Regions from separate parts of the Psychrobacillus sp. NPDC093200 genome, predicted to be linked through region 2. Evidence: riboswitches for the same ligand, from Rfam matches in the RefSeq annotation. Region 2 holds a riboswitch; each other region holds the start of a gene.

Evidence for each region. A riboswitch is a leader RNA that binds a small molecule or an ion and turns the genes downstream of it on or off. The one in region 2 is predicted to bind cobalamin.
Region 1: another riboswitch for cobalamin. It lies ahead of ACQKNZ_RS03000 (ABC transporter substrate-binding protein); the one in region 2 lies ahead of ACQKNZ_RS15810 (hypothetical protein).
Region 3: another riboswitch for cobalamin. It lies ahead of ACQKNZ_RS00605 (ribonucleoside-diphosphate reductase subunit alpha); the one in region 2 lies ahead of ACQKNZ_RS15810 (hypothetical protein).

Annotation. Positions count from the first base shown of each region.
Region 1 covers NZ_JBNNVC010000001.1:580,263-587,683, reverse strand. The annotation lists gene ACQKNZ_RS03005 (FecCD family ABC transporter permease) at 1-856, opposite strand, end outside; gene ACQKNZ_RS03000 (ABC transporter substrate-binding protein) at 861-1,814, opposite strand; cobalamin riboswitch at 1,932-2,073, opposite strand; gene ACQKNZ_RS02995 (DUF1963 domain-containing protein) at 2,230-2,910, opposite strand; gene ACQKNZ_RS02990 (immunity protein Imm33 domain-containing protein) at 2,941-3,570, opposite strand; gene ACQKNZ_RS02985 (helix-turn-helix domain-containing protein) at 3,723-3,944, opposite strand; gene ACQKNZ_RS02980 (DUF2975 domain-containing protein) at 3,954-4,436, opposite strand; gene argS (arginine--tRNA ligase) at 4,696-6,363, opposite strand; gene ACQKNZ_RS02970 (DUF1934 domain-containing protein) at 6,364-6,783, opposite strand.
Region 2 covers NZ_JBNNVC010000004.1:93,227-100,647, forward strand. The annotation lists gene thrS (threonine--tRNA ligase) at 1-518, shown strand, start outside; gene ACQKNZ_RS15780 (GNAT family N-acetyltransferase) at 953-1,699, shown strand; gene ACQKNZ_RS15785 (DegV family protein) at 1,723-2,571, opposite strand; gene ACQKNZ_RS15790 (nucleotidyltransferase domain-containing protein) at 2,718-3,515, shown strand; gene ACQKNZ_RS15795 (GNAT family N-acetyltransferase) at 3,518-4,024, shown strand; gene ACQKNZ_RS15800 (spore germination protein GerW family protein) at 4,038-4,439, shown strand; gene ACQKNZ_RS15805 (VanZ family protein) at 4,461-4,934, opposite strand; cobalamin riboswitch at 5,070-5,260, shown strand; gene ACQKNZ_RS15810 (hypothetical protein) at 5,432-5,971, shown strand; gene ACQKNZ_RS15815 (ABC transporter substrate-binding protein) at 5,975-6,913, shown strand; gene ACQKNZ_RS15820 (HAAS signaling domain-containing protein) at 7,036-7,281, shown strand; partial or broken gene ACQKNZ_RS15825 (GyrI-like domain-containing protein) at 7,360-7,421, opposite strand, start outside.
Region 3 covers NZ_JBNNVC010000001.1:109,390-116,810, forward strand. The annotation lists gene ACQKNZ_RS00590 (sensor histidine kinase) at 1-226, opposite strand, end outside; gene ACQKNZ_RS00595 (response regulator transcription factor) at 229-930, opposite strand; gene ACQKNZ_RS00600 (DUF418 domain-containing protein) at 1,038-2,240, shown strand; cobalamin riboswitch at 2,448-2,626, shown strand; gene ACQKNZ_RS00605 (ribonucleoside-diphosphate reductase subunit alpha) at 2,785-5,010, shown strand; gene ACQKNZ_RS00610 (flavodoxin) at 5,010-5,453, shown strand; gene ACQKNZ_RS00615 (ribonucleotide-diphosphate reductase subunit beta) at 5,425-6,456, shown strand; gene ACQKNZ_RS00620 (hypothetical protein) at 6,688-6,897, opposite strand; gene ACQKNZ_RS00625 (hypothetical protein) at 7,021-7,185, shown strand; gene ACQKNZ_RS00630 (sensor histidine kinase) at 7,320-7,421, opposite strand, start outside.

The DNA of each region.
Region 1 (7,421 bases), on a different contig from region 2:
TGATCAATAAAGAAGCTCCATTTATAAAGCTCAAAGGAAGCACGTGCCGGTTATCGGAGCCAAATAAAAGTCTAGTCATATGTGGCACTACCAATCCAACAAAACCAATGGTTCCAGACACTGATACGGCTGTGCCTGTAAGCATTGACCCACCAATTAATATCATCATTTTACGCTTCTTTACATCCACACCTAGATGCTGTGCTCGTTCTTCTCCGAAGAGCATGGCATTTAGCTCCCTACGATTTAACCATAGTAATAGGGAACCGATTACCATGAATGGCAATGCCATCTGAACATAGCTCCAGCCCCTCATAGATACACTGCCTAACAGCCAACCAATAATTTGCCGTAGCTCTTCACCTGTCAGAGCAATCATTAAGGAAATGACTGAGCCAAGAAATGAGCTAAATATAATACCTGTTAAAATAATCGTTTCCATTTTCATCGCGCGATCTACTAGCCTTGCGAAGGAAATAACGATGAGCATTGTAACTAATGCCCCTACCATACTGAAAACAGGCAAGGTGAACATTCCTAAGAAAGGTACCGAAATTCCAAAAAAGAGTGTAGCCACTGCACCAACAGATGCTCCGGACGACACTCCCAGTGTATAAGGGTCGGCTAGTGGGTTTTTAAGCAGGCTTTGAAAGGCCGCTCCCGCTATTGCCAGGGATGCTCCGACTAATCCTGCGAGTATAACCCGCGGCATGCGAATCTTCCATACTATATTAGTTGCAATCGCATCTGTTCCTGTATCCCATAAAGTACTGATCGGCACCTTTACAGATCCGACCGATACACCTAGCCAAATGGCTACAGCCAACGTAGCCAGTGACAGAATGTAACCGATCATTGATTTACTCACTAAATGCCTCCGGATAGATAGCCTTCGCCACTTCCTCTAAACCTTCTACTAAACGTGGACCTTGGCGACTTGTGGTATCCTCATCCACTTGTACTACTGCATTATTTTTAATAGCTGTCACTGTATCGAAACCATCACGTTGCTTGACCTTTTCAACAATGCCATCCACGTAATCATACGTGATTAACATAACATCAGGATTACGACTTACAATTTCTTCTGGGCTGACTTGGAACCAGCCCTCTTGGTCAGCCATGATATTTTCTGCGTTGACCATCGTTAGAATTTCTTGCATAAATGTATTATTACCAGGAGTATAGATCTCAGGCACATCTGAGGTTTCTACAAAAACTGTTTTCTTTGTTTCTACTTTTGAAACTTTTTCTTGAATTTCGTCAACCTTTGCCTTCATATCCTTTATAATGGCCTGTGCTTCCTCATTTTTGCCTGTTGCACGACCAATCTGCTCGATGGATGTATAGGTTAAGTTAAAATCCTTTGCATCCTGTACTACATAAACCTTTACACCAGAATCTCGTAGCTGTTGTAACCCAGCGTCAGCCATTCCTACTACGGACTCATGAGCGAAGACAATATCCGGATTCAAAGAGATAATTTTTTCAATGTTATACTCCATGCCACCAATTTTTTCTTTTTCTAAGGCTTCCTCTGGATAACTCTCGTAATCATTAACGCCGACAATTTCCTCATCAAGCCCTAATGCAAATAGAATTTCCGTATTACTTGGAATCATGGAAATAATGGTCTTCGGAGCTTCCTCTAATGTGATTTCTTGGCCTACAGCATCCGTCAATGTAAGCGGAAATGCAGTTTCTGAATTTCCAATTTCTGAACTATCTTCTTTTTCTGATGGAAGTGTCTCTTGCTCATTACATCCAACTAACACAAGCAAGGTCATTCCTATAATTAACCAAAACTTTTTCATCCTTCATTCCTCCTAAAATCAATAAAAAATCTCCCATCCTAGGATGAGAGATAGATAGGTATAAATCTGCCACAAAATACCGATAGCTGACCTACACCAGACCTATCCGCGTAGGTAATGGGTATGCACGTAAGGGCAGGTTTTCTGGCTTATGATGCATATGCATCACTAACAGTGGCGGGACCGCGCTGGACTTTAACCAGCTTCCCTTTTAACTCTAGCAATCCGTAACTAGAGCACCTTTACGCAAAAAATATTCCATTGCTGCTTTGCATTTATTATACCTTATAATTAAATGTTGTCGAGATGGAGACTAGAAGAGAAATTCGAGAAATAAATTAATATCAAGCAATTTTCCGAGTTTAGCGAAACATTAATTCCTTAACCTTGTAATCTATGAGTAATCACTGGACTATTAATAAAAATCGCAGTACACAATCCAATCTTGTTTATCTTGATTGTAGAAAAAATAAAAACTGCCACTATCTACTATATTGAATTGCGCCTTGGCATCAGAGCTTATCTGAAAGACAAACGGATAATCTTCACCATATGAGACTCCGCTCTGTGTATAGGATGGATACCCACCAACCTTGTGCATGGGATAAATATTTTCGACGATATCGTCGTAATACTCTATATCACTCTCCAATTCAAGACGTAAAATTTCATCTTGAATTTCTGGTTCTATATCTTCTGAATCCCATGCTGGGGTATCGTTCTCAACTAATATTGGTTTTAATGGAAAAGACTTCATTCTTGAAGATTGTTCATTTATCTTTTGTATTTCATTAATATTAGTAAAACAATTTATCTTAAAAAAAGAAGCTAAATTATCTTCAATTAAATGATTATATACATTAAAATCCATATAAACAGTGATTAACTGAATGTTTTTTAGCTCCTTCGGTACATAAGGTAAATTTTTTAGAAATATAGTACATATTGGTTCAAACTGAGGAGATTTATTTTCTCCGCTACCCCACATAACATTTCCTATCCAGCTCTCTCCCAATTCTTCCGTCGGCCGAGATCCTCCTGTTTCAAAAATCGTAGCTCGTTTAAATAGTGATTGTTTTAATTGAGTAATATTCAACGCAATTACCTCCTAAATCTATGTCCAAGCTTATTCACTTAAGTAGGACTCCCAATCATAATCATTTATTTTGTAGAATGCGCCATTGTCATTTCTCTCATATGCACAGAGGGGTAAATCTTCAATAAAAGCTAAAATAGAGTCATCAATATTTAAAATTACCCCTATAGATATATATTGCAGATTTTCATGATTATTTAAAAATTCATCATCTTCATAACCACTTAATACAGACCAACCAGAGTCTTGCTCATCCCTTGGCTCGTCTCTTAACATAAAATTAAATTCATCTCTCTCCAAAACATCTTTGCTCACAATTATTTTTGTGTCAAAATAGTAATCCCATTTGGATGAATACGGATCATTATACTCCGTGTCACAAATATGTTCTGTCCGAAATGATACTTCTTGTCCTCTTTTTAACTCACTTAGATTAAATGGATCATTCGTAAGAATTCCCTTAAAGTTCCCCATATCCCTATGAGTAATTTCAACCCACATTTTTTCTCCCGCATACCCGTCTGTTCTTGTCTCGATTTCAAAGATTAGTTTGACCATATCTCCTATATTTAAATTACCTATCACTTCTTTGCTAGGAATATAAAAAGTATAGGGTGCATCCTTATTTCTTTTATAGGCACTATCTATATACCATGGCACTTCGCTTCCTCCTTGCATCGTTATAAGCCTATTCTAACTTGAATATAAAAAAGAGGGCATTAATCCATTGATTAAAGCCCTCCAATGAGTTAGTTCCTAATTTATTACTTCGCGTTTTCAAAAATAATTCCTGCTTATTGAGGGAACTTTACTCATTCGTGAGCTTCTTCATCTCTTTTGTATTCTAAAAGATCCCCAGGCTGGCATTCTAAAGCCTTACAAATTGATTCTAATGTAGAAAGCCTAATTGCTTTAGCTTTACCATTTTTTAATATAGAAAGGTTAGCCATTGTTATTCCAACCCTCTCTGAAAGTTCTGTTACGCTCATTTTTCTTTTAGCCAACATCACATCGATATTAATAATAATCGCCATATTTTCACCTCAGACCGTTAAATCGTTTTCAGATTTTATATGAATAGCTTCTTGTAAAAGTTTTTGGAGAACGGCTGAAAAAACGACAATTACCATAGAGGCAAAAATCATGATAAGCCCGATTACTATAACTCCTGGAGCGTCATCCTTATCTGCCACAAGAAAAAATAGTGGCATGCCTAATACATATAAAGAGCTAATTGCCAGTGCACAGTATTTAATATTCTTTAACGCTCTTACAGATAATTCCGAGAAAGCATTACCCATATCAATATAACTTAAAAGTTTAAAAGCTTGGTACAAAGCAAAGTAAAAAGGTATAGCCGTTGCATACAAATCGATAAAAACGAGATATTTGAGATATGGAATGTCAGGGTATAATTCTTCTGCAAAATTTGCTATTTCAGGTACCAAAAAGATACACAAAGCCAGAACGGGAATTCCCATAACAATAATTGCCATCTTTAAAAATAATGTTGTTCCTTTTTTCATAAAAGCACCTCACTTAAATATAATTCAATATAATTATATTATAAAATTTATCGTTTTAGAATAAATAAATATTGTTTTTTAAAGTATTTTTATTGATAAATGAAAAAGTGGTGACTGGCAGACATCATTCGGAACATCTTGGCTCAAGTTCTTGCTTTTTATAAACTTGTTATTTTCCTTTTTAATCTGTTTGATTAAACTAATAAACAAACAAAAGAGGCATTAAGAATTGGTTTCTTAATGCCTCTAGGAGTTTTAATTACATTTTTTCTGGAGCAGATACTCCGATTAGTTTTAATGCATTTGCAATTGTTTGGCGTGCAGATGTTACTAGCGCAAGACGTGCTTCTGAAAGAGGCACATTGTCAGCGTTTAGTACTTTGTCTGCATTATAGAAACTGTGGAATGTTGCTGCTAGTTCCTGGATATAGGTTGCTACACGGTGAGGTGCACGAAGTTTCGCAGCATCTGCTACAACTTGTGGGAAGTCACCGATTTTTTTCAATAGATCAAGTTCTTTTTCGCTTTGCAATAACTCCAAGGAATTTGTAGACGCCTTCATTCCTTGTGTTTCTGCAGAACGTAAAATAGAACAAATACGAGCATGTGCGTATTGCGCATAGTACACTGGGTTTTCATTGGATTGAGAAACGGCTAAATCAAGGTCAAAGTCCATATGAGAATCACCGGAACGCATACCGAAGAAATAACGCACAGCGTCTAATCCTACTTCTTCCACAAGCTCACGCATCGTTACAGCTTTACCTGTACGTTTACTCATTTTCATTTTTTCGCCGTCTTTATATAGCTGAACCATTTGGATAACAGATACTTCTAGCTTTTCACGTTCGTATCCAAGTGCCTCAAAAGCAGCCTTCATACGCGGAATGTATCCGTGATGGTCTGCTCCCCAAATATTAATGAGCTGATCGAAGCCACGAGCCAGCTTATTCTCATGGTATGCAATGTCTGGAAGTAAATAAGTGAATGAGCCATCACTTTTAATAAGTACACGATCCTTATCATCTCCAAATGTAGTAGAGCGTAACCAGGTTGCCCCCTCTTCTTCAAAGATATGACCGTTTTCACGTAATTTGTTTAATGCAATATCAATTTTTCCGCCTTCATATAAGGAGGTTTCCGAGAACCAATTGTCAAAGCTTACACGGAAGTCTGATAAATCCTTTTGAAGCTTCGCCAATTCAACTTTTAAACCATGTGTACGGAATGCTTGGAAACGTTCCTCATCTGACATATGAACAAATTTATCCCCATGCTCTTTTGCAATGTCAGCAGCAATATCGATAATGTCTTGTCCTCTATATCCGTCTTCTGGCATTTCCTTTTCCATACCTAATGCTTCAAAATATCGCACTTCAATAGAAACGGCTAAGTTATTGATTTGATTGCCTGCATCATTAATATAATACTCACGAGAAACATCATAGCCGGCAAAGTCCAATACGTTGCATAAGGAATCTCCCACAGAAGCTCCACGAGCATGCCCTAGGTGTAGGTCACCTGTTGGATTGGCAGAAACAAATTCCACTTGAATTTTTTCTCCAGCCCCGGATTTCGTACGTCCGTAATTTTTTTCTTCAGTAAGGACAGCTTTCACAACATCTTGTAAATAATCTTTACGTACTGTAATGTTCATAAACCCTGGACCAGCAATGTCAACTTTCTCCATCATTGTGCCATCCATATTAAGATTTTCAATGATTGCTTCTGCAATTTGACGAGGGTTTTTCTTCGCAATTTTTGTTAATTGCATAGCAATATTTGTTGCGTAGTCGCCATTTGCTTTGTCTTTTGGTGTTTCCAGATGAACAGATGGGAGCTGCTCTTCTGTCACAAGCTCTGCTTTAAGAATTGCTTGTTGTATTGCTTCCTTAATAGATTGTTGTACTTTTTCTACTGCGTTCATTTATTCCGCCTCCGAATATATTAGTTCTAATTTATATGTACCGACCACTTCTTCATCCACTATTAGTTCATAATGTACTAGAAAATGACCATCCTTGAATTGTAAATGCTTTGTATTTGTTGAAATCATGAAGGTGCCGTAACCTGTGTCATAGCTACCGGTTTGCTGCTCTCCCTTTTGAAATGGAAGACGCATTTTAACGCCACCGCTTCGCAATATCAAAGCAGACTCCTCATGTAATTTGACTGTTGTTCGAACAGCTTTTTCATTCTGTACTTCCTCATAAACTAAATAAGGCTGCTCTCCCTTTAAGGTTAGAACGCCCGTAGTGCGAATGTCAAAGAATTCTTTTTTTGCTTTAGGGTGTTGGATCGTTGATCGTAAACGAACTTCAACTGATTTTTTTAATGGTTCAGACATGGACTTCATCCTTTAGAGCATATTAATGATTTATTTAATTTCTATTGCTTGCTTCCATAGAATATATGGTAGATTTCCGCTTTAGTCGGACGCTTTCCGTGGGGTGAGCGATAAGCCACCACCGCCGCTTGCGCGTCGTTTGTGATGTCTTATCTGTCTCACTCATCCCACTGGAGTCGCCGACTGCCGCTACAATCATAAGATGAGTATATATGAGATTAGCTAGAGTGAAAAAAATTATACGATATCCATCAAATATAAATTGCTTGCATGAATAGAATAGATGGCAGATTTCCGCTTTAGTCGGGCGCTTTTCGTGGGCGATAAGTCATCACCGTCGCTTGCACGTCATTTGTGATGTCTTATCTGCCTCACTCATCCCACTGGAGTCGCCGACTGCCGCTACAATCAACTAAACAATTGTTAGTATGCAAACCTAATTACTAATTATAACTTTTAAAAGAAGTTTGTTAATATAACCTTCATATTATAGCTTAAATTTCGCTTAAGTTACAACTAAACCTTAAACACTATACACTATTAGCAGCTGTTTGTTAGAGTAATGGAATAAATAGTTATAAATATCATTTTAATTTTACTCAATACAAAAAAAGTGATGTCCATTAAAGAACATCACT
Region 2 (7,421 bases):
CCTTTTATGGTCCTAAGATCGACTTTCATATACTTGATTCGCTTGGACGAAGTTGGCAGTGTGGAACAGTACAGCTTGATTTTCAAATGCCTGAAAAATTCAATTGTCAGTATGTCGATGAGAATAACCAATTGCGTCAGCCTATCATGATACATCGTGCCATCTATGGCTCTATAGAACGTTTTATGGCTATTTTATTAGAACACTTTCAAGGCAGTTTCCCGCTCTGGCTAGCACCAGTACAAGTAAAGGTTTTACCCATAGCAGATGCACATGTCGCTTATGCAGAAGATGTAAAGCAACAGCTAGAGCAGAAGAGATATCGAGTGGAGATAGATGACCGTGTAGAGAAAATAGGACTAAAAATAAGAGAGGCGGCAATGCAAAAGCATCCTTACATGCTAATTATCGGAGACCAAGAAATGGAGAAGCATATTGTCTCCGTTAGGAAGCATAAAGCTGGAAGTCTTGGTGAAATGAAAGTTGAAGCTTTTATTGAACAGCAGCTAGGACAATAAATCGCGAAGCTGGGCAAAGCGAGTAAGCTATGCCTGGATTGTAGTAAAATATGTCTAGATTGTAGTAATAATAGTGAGGATTGTCGTAAATCTGGTCAAAACGAGTAAGTAATGAGTGGATTGTAGTAAACTACCGCGCCATTGTCGTAAAGCATGGGCGGATTGTCGTAAAAACCGTGGGGATTGTCGTAAATCTGGTCAAAACGAGTGAATAATGCGTGGATTGTAGTAAACTACCGCGCCATTGTCGTAAAGCATGGGCGGATTGTCGTAAAAACCGTGGGGATTGTCGTAAATCTGGTCAAAATGAGTGAATAATGCCTGGATTGTCGTAAAAACGTGGTCACCTAGAGCAGTTAAGCTCCCAAGTTTCGCAGAGAAAAGGATTTTAAAGCTTCTATCTCGAATAAATGCTAAAGAGGGGGTATAGCAAGATGAAATGGCTTGTATTGTTTGCAGGAATTGTCTTATTAGGAGGTAATATTTATGGTGTATACGACATGTATCAGCCAAAAGTAGGGCCTCTTGGCGATGGGAAAGTTTCTGCATATGTTTGGATTAGCATCTTTGTTAGCGCATTAGTAGGAATCCTTGCGATTGCTCAATTCTTTGTATTATTGGCCTATGATCTACGTAAGAAGAGGTTTCCGAGGATGGAAACAGAACGATTTTTATTGCGCCAAATAGAAGCAAGCGATGCGCAAGAGGTATTCCATTATTTTTCACAGGACGAGGTCATGAAATATTATGATTTAGATGTCTTAAAGGATATTAGCGAAGCAAGAAAAATAATTGATAACTGGAAAAAAAGGTACCATAAAAATGAGGGGTTACGTTGGGGAATAGCAACTAAGAAAGACAATAAGATTATAGGAAGCTGCGGCTATCATAATTGGGAAAAAGAACATTTTAAGGCGGAAATCGGTTTTGAGGTTACGCCAGAGTTTTGGAGAACTGGAGTAATGACAGAGGTTTTAGAGCCAATTTTAAAACATGGTTTTGAAAAAATGGATTTGCATAGAATTGAAGCACTATATGACCCGGAGAATATTGCTTCGAGAAGAACTTTAGAAAAGGCAGGATTTGTATACGAGGGGACATTAAGAAAATCAGCATTTGAAAAAGGCCGGTTTTGTGATGCTGCTATTTGCTCCTTATTAAAAGAAGAGTTTGCGAAATAGCAGCAAACCCTCCACTTTATATATTAATATTTTACCCAGCTTAGTCCAGTTGTACCTTCCCCTGCGTGAACTCCTACACAGGCGCTCAACGGTATAACAATTACCTTTAGCTTAGGGAATTCCTGCAGAATTTCTTCTCTCCAGGTTTTAGCATCTTTTATATTGTTGCAATTAATCACTGCGACTTCTGGAATTTCAGCTTTTTTCATATCATTTCGAAGTAAGTCCATTACATAATTCTTAGCTCTTTTATCAGCACGTACTTTTGCTTTCATAACAACTTTTCCGTTATCAAAGGAAATGACCACTTTTATATTTAATAGATTACTCAGAAAGGCTTTAGTGCCAGATACACGGCCACTTTTATGGAGCTGAGTTAAGCTAGATGGAATAAAGGACAATTCGGAGTTTAATGTCATGTTTTCAATATGCTTCACGACTTCCGCTACGTCATGGCCTGCCTCTACCATGCTTTTTCCGACTTCGAGCATTTTGACCATCGGATAAGAGCCTATCTTAGAGTCTATTGAATACACTTTAAAATTTGCCATTTTAGAGGCGGTTTGTGAACTGTTGTAGGTTCCTGACAACTCACTGGAAGTGTGGACAGCAATAGCACATTCGTATCCTTGTGCTTTCAAGTCTTTATACAATTGTACCATCTCACCAATCGGAGGCTGAGATGTTTTAGGATGAACTTTGGCGGTTCTTAATTTGTCGTAGAATTCATCGTGTGTCATATCAATTGTTTCTTTGAATGCACCCTCTTCAAAAACAATATTTAATGGCAAGACATGTATATTATGTTTTTCTATAAATGATTGTTCCAATAAAGCAGCAGTATCAGTTATCCAAGCAACTTTTTTATTCACAGTTTGATAATCTCCTCACTAAAAATTAATTTGTTAGCGCTAATGTAACCTAGTCTTATTTATTGGAATAGTGTTACTTGTCATGTTTTGTCGAAATTTCGGAACCTGGGACATATTTTGAACATATTTAGAAGGAGGAAACAACAGTGGGATATGTATTGCCGCATCCTGTTCATGACATAATGCGAAAATATTTACAGGCATTAAATGCCTCCTTACCAAGTGCCTTTATTGAAGGTGTTTATATGTATGGTTCTATTGCGTTAGGAGCTTTTGATGAAAAGAAGAGTGATGTAGACTTTATCGTTTTATTAAAAAGATCGGCAAATGAACAAGAAGTAGAAATTATAAAAGAGATCCATTTTCAAATATCTAAAGAGAAATTAGGGGCTCGGATGGATGGAATGTATATTCAAACAGCTGACCTGGGTAAAACAAATGATATTCTCCTGCCGTATCCTTATTGCTCAGATGGTGAAGTAAAAATTGGTCATTGGGATATCAATCATATTACTTGGTGGATTTTAAAGAAACATGGGATTGCATTACAAGGAAGACCAATTCATGAGTTAAACATTTCTACTAAATGGGAGGATGTCTTAGGAACGTTAAAATATAACATCAACGAATATTGGTATAAGAAATCAAAAGAAATACCTAATTCAGTGCCTGATGATATGGTGGAGTTTGTTACAACTACTATTTGTAGAATTCTTTATTCTCTAAAGTTCCAACAAATCATTTCAAAAAAAGAAGCACTAGAAAAGGGATTAGTTATATTACCTTTTCGATGGCATACTTTACTAAAAGAAGGGATGAGGATTCGGTCATCAGAGCAGCTCCCCTCACTATTCGACACAGAAAGCTCTCGTGCAGAAACCTGCAAAGATTTTATATTATACACACACGAAATATGTAATGAAGGTTATTTTTTGGAGGTTTAGGAATGGATATTAGAAGATTAACAGATGTAGATGCCATTGCTTATTGGGAACTAAGGCTAGAGGCTCTGCAAAACAGTCCAGAAGCATTTGGAACAAGCTATGAAGAAGCTCTTCAAAGAGAAAATCCAATTGAACGAGTAAAAGGTAATTTTAAGGTAAATGGCAATTACACGTTCGGTGCGTTTGAAGAAGATAAATTAATTGGTATGGTTACTCTAGCACAAGAGAGTTCCTTAAAAATGAAGCATAGAGCAAATATTTTTGCAATGTATGTAAGCTCAAAGGGAAGAAGAAAAGGTGTAGGAAAGGCCCTAATGGAGCGAGCCATTAACCAGGCAATAGAAACTAATGAAATAGAAAAGATTAATCTATCTGTTGTGTCGAATAATGAATCCGCAAAAAATTTATATTTACAATTAGGTTTTAAGGTATTTGGAGTAGAAGAAATGGCTTTAAAGGATAGAGACGTCTATTACGAAGAACATCACATGACACTTATTCTAAATTAAAGGAGATAATTTAATGGAGGAAAAATCAAGTAACCTAGAAAAACAAGGGGGAAAGCTACCATTGTTTCAATCCCCAGTCCGTTCCATTTTCGAAAAGTTTTACAGAGAAAAAGATGTGTCTCTTATATACGGAGAACCAATTGTATTGGAGAACAAAAGGATCTTACCTGTTGCCAAAGTTAATTATTTTGTAGGTGGAGGCGGAGGTGGAGGTGACACGATTTCAGATGAAGAAAATTCTACAGGTCAAGGAGAAGGAGGCGGTGGTGCCTTTTCGATAAAACCGGTTGGAGTATATGAAATCACTGCGGAGGAAGTTAAATTCAAGCCTGTCCTTCCGTTTAGTCAAATACTTACTGTTTTTTCAGTAGTCACGCTAGGGATTGTTTTCTTGTTGAGAAAAAGATGTAAATAGATAGGGAAAGAACGCTTCCTTCTAAAGGTTAGCGTTTTTTCTATGCTTCAACCATTGAACAAACGTTAGCAGAAGCATGACAAAAATAGCCCCGCCTGTATCTAATAGAACATCCTGAAAAAGGGCAGATCGTCCACTCGTAAAGGATTGATGGAATTCATCTGCGACTGCTAGAAGAAAGGTAATCATTATTGCAGTAAGTTTTCGATACTTCCTCTTCGGCAAAGCAATATAAATAGCTAAACTAATCAAACCAAAATAAAAAAAGTGGACTCCTTTTCTTATTAAGAATTCGACAAATGCATAGTAGCCACGTTCCTCGACAGAGACATAGAATCCCCAATAAGGAATATGAAATAATGATAAAAAGGACTCCAATGGCTTGTTTGGAAGCCATTCTTTAAGCACGGCCTCCAAAGACTGTTGCTCGGAAGTCTGCCCGGAGGCTATAAATACAAAGACAAGTAAAAGTAAAAGTGGAATAAATTTTTTCATATAAAAACAGTAGCATAAATTGAATGAGAAACAAAATAATTGCAGACTTTATAGCTAATAAAAGAGTAAAAAGCTGGTTGTTTCACAAGCTTCTATCACCAATTGAAAGGCTATGGTACACTTACGATAAGTGAATAATTTTTGCAGGGAAAAGGTGCTGACTTGTCAGCTTAATTAGGGAATTCGGTGAAAAACCGAAGCTGTATCCGCAACTGTAAATGCTGATGAAATAAGAAAAATACCACTGTTGGCTAAAAGCCAATGGGAAGGTTCTTAGAGTAAAATGATGCATGAGCCAGGAGACCGGCCTTTTCTTGAACGTATAAATACTCTTCGGAAGTTAAGGGGTTGTACGGCACGTTTCTATTTTCGATTAAATTTCTAACGATAAATAGGTATTGCGCCGCCCTTTTTTAGGGTGGCGTTTTTTTGTGCTGTAAGAAGTCGAGTATTGTATTGCCGAAAATTCACAAATAACTTGGAAAGGGGGCAGAGCATTGAAAAAAGACATGCGATATATTTGTTATCCATTTATGAGAGAAAAGCCGTCTACAGTAGACTTTGAGATTCGAACAGACTCATTGACCACACGTATTGGATTGGCCGCATCTTTAACAAAAGATATTCCAAGAGTTTACGAGGATTTAATGTATCTGGCACCGATGGCATATCACGTAAATGGTTCTGTTAGAGGGAAGCTAGCAATCAATGAAGAGGATTTACAAATTCTAAGTGATATGTATGATTTCTACGTAAGTGAAGTGGAAGGAAGAGTAGATATATTCGTACTTCCACAAGGCTCAACAGCTGCATGTGAATTACACGTGTGTCGTAGTGAAGCAAAAAAATCTGTAAGGGCTTTACATAAAGTTTCATTAGAAAGAGAAGTACCAGAGATTTTGTTTGATTACACACAGCTATTAGCAAATGTATTGTTTGCAATGGCGGTATATGTAAATAAGCATCATGGAGTAGAAGAGATTCAATTTGTCAGTAAATCATATCCGATGAGAAAAAAGAAAAAAGTGGAGGATTAACAAATGAATAAACAATTAAGGAATTGGTTAGCGGTACTAATACTTTCTATCTTACTTGTAGGCTGCCAAGAGGCTGAAAAAAATACAGCTGTTGAAACAGATTCTGTACAAGAAGTAAAAGAATATACTGTAACGGATGATATGGGGAAAGAAGTTACATTCGAAGAAGTTCCGGAAACGATTGTGTCTCTACAACCAAGTAACACAGAAATCCTGTTTGCCCTTGGTGTAGGAGATAAAATTGTTGGAGCTACAGAATTCGATACCTATCCAGAAGAGGCACTAGAAATTGAACGAGTTTCCGATTCTATGAAGTTCAACGCAGAACGTATTTTAGAGATAAATCCAGATGTTGTAATTGCTTATACAACTGGGTCTGAGGAAGAGCTTAAAGTGTTGGAAGACGCGGGGTTAGATGTTTTTGTCATTCAATCGGCGCTATCATTTGAAGACGTCTATGGAGATATTGAACAGTTGGCCGCAGTAATGGGAGTAGAGGATAAAGGAACCGATCTTGTTGACTCTATTAAAACTACTATTCAAAGTGTTCAGGACAAAGTATCAGGTGTAAGCGATCAGAAACACGTCTACTTTGAAATAAGCCCATCTCCAGAAATTTTTACAACAGGAAAAAATACTTTCCAACAAGAAGTTTTGAGTAAAGCTACAGTTGTAAATATTTTTGGAGACCAAGAGGGATGGATTAAATTATCTGAGGAAGATGTCATTAAGAAAAATCCTCCGATTATCTTGACTACCGTAAATTATGTAGAAGATCCAATTGGTGAGATTAAGGCTCGTCCAGGCTGGAATCAGTTAGAGGCAGTGCAAAACAACGCCATTTTCCAATTAGATCAGGACATTATGTCTCGCCCAGGACCACGAATTGGTGAAGCTGTAGAACTAGTAGCTAAAACCGTTTATCCAGAGATATTTGAATAAAGTAGAAGTTGGTCTCGTTTTGAGGAGACCAACTTCTTTTGTTTTAAAACTGGTACCTTGCAATGAATAATAGTGTTATGGTATAGTACTATCTAATGAATAGTACCGAGGGAGAGAGAGACATGACAGCGAATATTTATATTGAGACATTAGAAAAAGAGCTTTATATGTTGAATACAAAGGAACGCCAAGCAATAGTTAGAGATTTCCAAAAGTATTTTTGTGATTTGTTAAGAGAGGGACAAACTGAGAAAGCAATAGTTGAATCATTAGGAGCACCATCGTATATAGCAAGGGAATTACTTAAGGCTTACTCAGAAGAGGAAATGATTGTAACAGAAGTGGAATATGAAGGCGCATATATATAAAATGCTACAAAGGCTAGTTACCCTTCGTAGCACGATTTCATTTACAATCGTTTAGTAAACTGAACTAGTTCAACTTTTTTATATTACAGGAATCCAAATTTCTGAATAACAGTTTGGATCAGATGGGTCATCATCTGTAT
Region 3 (7,421 bases), on a different contig from region 2:
CCAATTTAATAAAGTCCTCCGAAAATACATAGCTGCCATCCGGTTGTTTTGCAATGTCACTTTCTATTTCAAAGGCTTCCAATGCACGAATATCTGAGATAGCTTCCTTTGAAAGCAGGTCGAAAATGATATAAGCAAACATTCCAAATGTGACTAAAAATAATACAGCATAAAATACAACAAAATAAACTAAAAATCTTAGAGATATTTTACTTGAAAGTCTCATTACTATTTCGCCTCGTTTACGAGCTTATAGCCAATCCCTCTAATTGTAATCAGCTGTTTAGGATTACTAGGGTTTTGTTCAATCTTCTCTCGGAGTCTCCGTATATGTACCATGATTGTGTTGTCATCTATATAACTGTCTTCTCCCCAGATAGAAAGAAAAATTTGCTCCTTAGATAAAATCTGTCCGGCGTTTTCACAAAATAGGAGTAGTAAATGAAATAGTTTGCCCGTAACAATGCTTTTTTCTCCGTTCACAGTAAGTTCTGCGCTTCCCTTATCTAACAAAAAATGGCCGAATTTATATACTTTTTCATCGGAAGCTTTAAAGGAAGAAGTATAGCGTTTCATGTGTGCTTTCACTCGAGCAGCTAATTCCAGTGGATTAAAAGGTTTTGTTATGTAATCGTCAGCTCCATTCATAAATCCTCTTATTTTGTCAGCATCACTTTCTTTTGCTGTTAGAAAAAATATAGGAGCATCGGATTTAAAACGAATTTGTTTAGCTAAATCAAGTCCCACTCCATCCGGAAGCATTATATCGAGAATATATAAATCATAATGCATATTGGAAATATAATTACTTGCCTTCTGGTAAGTTTCACAAATAACAATATGTCGAAAATTTTCTTTTCTTAAAATAATTTCTACCATCTCAGCGATAGCAAGCTCGTCTTCAACTATCAAAATATTAGTTTCTTCCATTAGTAAATCACTCCTAGAAATATTTAAGGTTTCTGTAAGGTTAGTTTCAATTTATTATAAGCTTACCATTTTATACTAACTAAGAGATATTTTTAGGAGGTTTCATGATGAAAGAAGAAAGAGTGCGTTTTATAGATGCTTTAAGAGGAATCAGTTTGTTTGGTATATTATTAGCGAATTTGTTAATTTTCCATTACGGTATATGGGGAAAGGAAGAATTAGAGTACTTTACGGCTTCTGCCACAGACAAGACTATTTATGCTATTCTTAAAATAGCAGTAGAAGGTAGTTTTATGCCGATATTCACTTTTTTGTTTGGTTTTTCATTAATAAAACTAGCAGAATCAATTAAAAAAAAGAACGGAAAAGTAAAAAGGCATTTATGGAGACGTTTTATATTTCTTTTTATTCTAGGTTTACTTCATTCAACCTATTTATGGGAAGGGGATATTCTAGCCTTTTACGGGTTAATGGGATTATTCCTATTACTTTTTTTAAATAGAAAAAAGAAAACTTTAATTATATGGGGAACTGTTTTGTTTGTATTGACTGGTGCTCTTAGTTACGGAATGGAAGAAAAAAGTAAGGAAGAGTTGGAAAAGCAATCATTATACATAGAAACCACAAATGAAGTCTATCAAAATGGCTCTTATGAGGAAATTAAGCAACACAGAAATACAGAGGATCCACTGTATTTTGAAAGTGAAGGGGAGAAAATATTTTTTAGCTTGTTTATGCTTTTGTTTGGACCATTGTTGACGTCACCGATGTTTTTGTTTGGTATGGCAGCTGCAAAGGGTGGCTTATTTCTACACATGGAACGAGAACAAAAATGGTATATATTAAGTATGGCTCTTTTGCCAATTAGTTTACTTTTAAAATCTATCGCTATTATTGGAGAAGAAACAAATTGGACAGCAGTTCTATTACAAATGGGTACACAATTACTGTGTATATCCTATATTGGTATATTTGCTATCCTATTTATAAAGTTCTCAGGTAACAAGGTTTTCATTGGTTTTGAAAGTGTTGGGAAACTTTCTTTAACAAATTACATTATGCAAAGTGTTATTTGTACTTTTATCTATTACGGATACGGTTTAGGACAATTTGGCTCTTTGGGCATGCTAAATAGTGTCTTGCTGGGCTTTGTAATTTTTGTTCTACAGTGTATAGGTAGCTACTACTACTTGAAGGTATTCAAACGAGGTCCCTTGGAAATGATTCTTCGAATGGGAACAAACCTCTCCTGGAGCGGTCATATGAAAGCTAAGAAAAAGAAGGTAAAGCTGCAAGGTAAGCCTGTATGAATAAATACGAAAGTAAGTTTTCATAATACGGCTACGAAAGCTTATAAAATTTATATAGAATAGAGATTAGAAAGAGCGATTAAAGGGATATGAAATTAGTTTAATGTACAGAAATAAAGCTGTGTATCAAACGTCTAGTCTTTTTACCTATGTACAAGTTTAAACACAATATGTTAGGGTATATAAGTAACCAAAACACAATATATAGTATTTATACGATGAAAAGGTACCGTTATGGTTTAAAAGGGAATTCGGTGAAATACCGAAGCTGTCCCCGCAACTGTAAGTGTGGACAACTGTTGAATATGCCACTGCGATTTTTCGTGGGAAGGCCAGCAGAAGGAAGAAACACGAGCCAGTAGACCTGCCTGTTTATCGGTGAAGCAACACTTTCTTCGGGGGTTGAGAGGTGGGGGCGAGAGACTCTATCTTTAAACGAACGATACGTCTTGTTGTTTCCTACTTTAAAATCGTGAGCGATGACTCAGCCGAAGAGGCTAGAGCCATCGCTTTTTTGTTATGTAAAGACAGGGAGGAATTCTAAATGACCATTATTTCAAACACAGAAAAACAACAGGTACTATACCAATTAACACAGGAGTTTGGGGAAGAAAAGATAGCACCATTAAGGAGGTCACATGACAAGTGGCTACAAAAACACCCAGAGGGCAATATTGCTAGCTGGTCTAAAGCCATGTCCTTAGAGTCACTGAGCTTTCTTGATGAACATGAACCTTATTGGACATTTGTAGCGGCTCGAATCTATTTAGCAGAAGTATATTCGCAACAAGCGGAACGAAGAAATACAACGGCAGATGCAGTCTATACAAAGTTTGCAGATAACGTTCAAAAGCTATCGGCTAAGGGAATTTATGATTCTCGTATCATAGAAACCTATTCTACAGAGGAATTAGAGCAATTAGCAGAAATCCTCGTTACTGAAAGAGACTTCCTCTTCACATATATAGCTTTAAAAACGCTTTTAGATCGTTATGTAGCGAAGGATTTTGATAAGACTATTGTAGAATTGCCACAAGAACGCTGGATGATTATTGCAATGACGCTAATGAAGGACGAAAAAGAAAACCGCATAGAAAAAATTAAAGAAGCCTATTGGGCGATGAGCAATTTATATATGACGGTTGCTACTCCTACTCTTTCTAATGCAGGAAAGCCACACGGGCAGCTTTCTAGCTGTTTTATCGACACGGTTGATGACAGTCTACAAGGAATTTATGATAGCAACACAGACATAGCCACACTTTCTAAGTTTGGAGGAGGAATAGGCGTTTATATGGGCAAGGTCCGTAGCCGGGGCTCTTCTATAAGAGGTTTTGTGGGAGCGTCTAGTGGCGTTCTTCCATGGATAAAGCAACTAAACAATACAGCTGTCAGCGTAGATCAGCTAGGCCAACGTCAAGGTGCAGTAGCTGTTTACTTAGATGTGTGGCATAAAGATATATTTACATTTTTAGATTTAAGACTAAATAATGGCGATGAACGACTTCGAGCACATGATATTTTTACTGGTGTATGCTTGCCAGATTTGTTTATGGAAAAGGTTGATGCAAGAGGAGAATGGCATTTGTTTGACCCTCACGAGGTTCGTCAGCTCAAAGGTTACTCATTAGAAGACTTTTATGATGAAAAACGTGGAGATGGTTCTTTCAGAGAAAAGTATGAAGAATGTGTAATGGATCATCGCCTTTCACGAGAAACAGTTCCAGCAATAGATTTGATGAAGCGAATTATGCGATCCCAGTTAGAAACGGGTGTCCCATTTATGTTTTATAGAGATGAAGTGAATCGCCGTAATCCAAACAAGCATGTTGGAATGATTTATAGTAGTAATCTTTGTACGGAAATTTTTCAAAACCAAAGTGCCACTGAATTTGAATCCATCCAGCTAGAGGACGATGTGATTGTAACTCGCAGAAAACCTGGTGATTTCGTAGTTTGTAACCTTTCTTCTATTAATTTAGGTAAAGCAGTACCAGAGGATGTACTAGAACGATTGATAAACATCCAGGTAAGAATGTTAGACAATGTTATAGATATGAACATGATTCCAGTGCCACAGGCAGAGCGCACAAACGCAAGGTACCGTGGAATTGGACTTGGAACGTTTGGTTGGCATCATTTACTTGCCCTTAAGCAAATTCGTTGGGAATCAGAGGAAGCGGTAGAGCTTGCTGATAATCTATATGAAAGAATTGCCTATTTGACGATTCAAGCTTCCTTAAATCTTGCGAAGGAAAAAGGGGCCTACCCTTTATTCGAAGGTTCTGATTGGCAAACAGGGGCTTATTTTGAAAATCGACAATATGAAGGAGAGGAATGGGTAAGTCTGCGTGATAAAGTAGCTGAAAATGGTATCCGAAATGGATATTTGATGGCCGTTGCACCAAACTCATCTACTTCCATTTTAGCGGGAAGTACGGCAAGTATTGATCCGATTTTCCAAAAGACCTATTCAGAGGAAAAGAAAGATTATAAAATTCCAGTGACAGTCCCAGATTTAAATTCAGAGACGACATGGTATTACAAATCAGCTTACTTTATCGACCAGCATTGGACGTTAAAACAAAATGCCGCCCGTCAAAGACATATCGACCAAGGTGTTTCGCTAAATCTATATGTTCAAAATACTATTAAAGCTAAGGAATTGTTAGCGCTGCACTTAGATGCCTGGAATAGTGGTCTAAAAACAACTTATTATGTACGTTCCACTTCAATAGAACTGGTAGAATGTGAGTCTTGCTCGAGCTAATGAAAACCATCATTTGTTATTTGAGCTATAGCGGAAATACAGAAGAGATAGCTGAACTTTTAAAAGTGAATTTAGAGGAACAAGGTTATATGGTGGACATGTATGAAATAGGTGATGGGATAGTGCCACAGCTATCGGCATACGACTTCCTATTTCTAGGAACCTTCACTTGGGACGAGGGTGGCATTCCGGATGAAGTGAAGGAATTTGTTCGAGCAGTGGGCTATAAACCGAAAAATGTCTATATATTTGGTTCAGGAGACACACAATTCGGTGGCGACGACTTATTTTGCAATGCTGTAAACAAACTAACCGAGTTTTATGCTTGTGAATATGAAGGTTTGAAAATAGAACAATCACCAAGAGGAAGTCAAGAAAAAATAGTTACAAAATGGCTAGAGGGAGTTTTGGAAAATGTTAAAGGCAAAAACATTAGAACCTAGAAACCCAAACAAATCCACAGGGATATTTAATGGGAAATCGAGTGGAATTTTAAACTGGAATGATATAGCTTATCCGCATTGGCATAAAATCTATAAACGCTTACTAGGGAACTATTGGCAAGCAGATGAGATTAATATGTCGAATGATATTAAGCAATTTGATAGCTTAACAAAATCGGAGCAGGAGGCCTATTTGAAAATAATTGGTCTACTGGCTACATTAGATGCGCCCCAGACTCGTACAGCTCTGTTGCTGTCACTTTACGCTACAGATTCATCCGTACAATCTATTATGGCAGTAATCGCGCAGCAGGAAGCTGTACATAATGAAAGTTATTCTTATGTGTTGTCCTCCGTTGTTTCGCTTAATGAACAAAATAAATCCTTCGAATTTGGAAGAACGGATGAGATATTATTAAAGCGCAACCAAAATATTATGAAATACTATAATGAGTTTGTGGAGAATCCAACGACAGAAAATATATTAAAAACATTAACTTACACAACGTTACTAGAGGGTTTATTTTTCTACTCGGGATTTGCCTATTTTTATAACCTTGCGCGCTATAACAAAATGGTAGGTACCTCTACAATGATTAGCTATATTAATAGAGATGAACTAGAGCATGGACGATTTATCTCAGAGTTATTCCGCGCTGTACTGGCGGAAAATCCTGAGCTTAATAATGAGGATATGATGAACTGGGTGTACGATCAATACAAAGAATCAGTGGAGCTCGAAATTGAATGGTCAAACTATGTGCTCAAGGACATTGAGGGAATTGATTTAGATGATATGCATGGATATATTAAGTACCGCGCTAATAAAATGCTGCGTCTTATCGGTCTTCATGAAATCTACCCGGAGTATGTAGAGAATCCTATGAAATGGATCCGTGCCTATGCTGATAATATAGATGGCACGAAAACAGATTTCTTCGAACAAAAGTCACGCCAGTATGTAAAAGTTAATGCCATCGATAATGGCTTTGACGACTTATAAGAAAAGCGCAAATGTCTATACTTACAGAGGATGGTCGTGACCTACGTCATGATCATCCTCCTTTTTAGTTAATAATAGAGGTAAGATAGACTATTTTTAATAGAATCTCATGAATACCATGATAATTAGAATTACTCGAAGTTTAGCGCTAAATTTTCTTGTGAAAATCGATAGTAGGGTTGCTCGTTTTAAACAACAGTGGAATATGTTTTATTAAAGGCCATGTTCAAGTTAATAGTTGATTTCAAATTCCCAGTACCATAATTCTCCATCTACACGGAGAATTGGGGCTATTTCATCTATCTCTCCACAATATATTTTGTCAAAATGTTTATATAATAATTGGCTTAACTCATCTAGATGGGGGCTAACAGCTTTACTAGAAGCATTATCTCCCATTTGAGAACCAAAGGTAATATAATAATTATCCTTCATTTCCATCAGTTCACCTTCATTCTTTAACTTCTTAATATAATGCTAACAGCTTCGTATCATCAAGCTAAAATTGATATTCACGGAATACAAGTAAAAGAGTTATAATGGTTATCAGCAAGGAAAAAGGACGTGTGCAAAATTAAAGAAGAAAATCAAATATTCAAAGCGTTTTTAAGAAGTCACCTTGATTGGTTGTCAGAGTTGCAAATTGCAATAAAAGAAAAAGACCTTGAAACAGCCGAAAAAATAATCGATAAAGTCGTAAGACAAGCGACGAACTCATTAGAGGATTAAAAGACAAGCTCACTTGAAAAAGTGGGTTCTTTTATTGCCTAAAAAAATAAAATTTTGCTATATCCGGCAAGCATTTTAAACCAACCTACCATACACATAATCCGCTTTATAAAATTAAGATAAGAGGGCCTATTTTAATTTTTCGGTAAGTAAATTAAAAAAGTAGTGCCAATATTTAATGCACTTTCTACCTGGATTCGACCATTATGGGCTTGAATAAAACGATAAGCAATAGC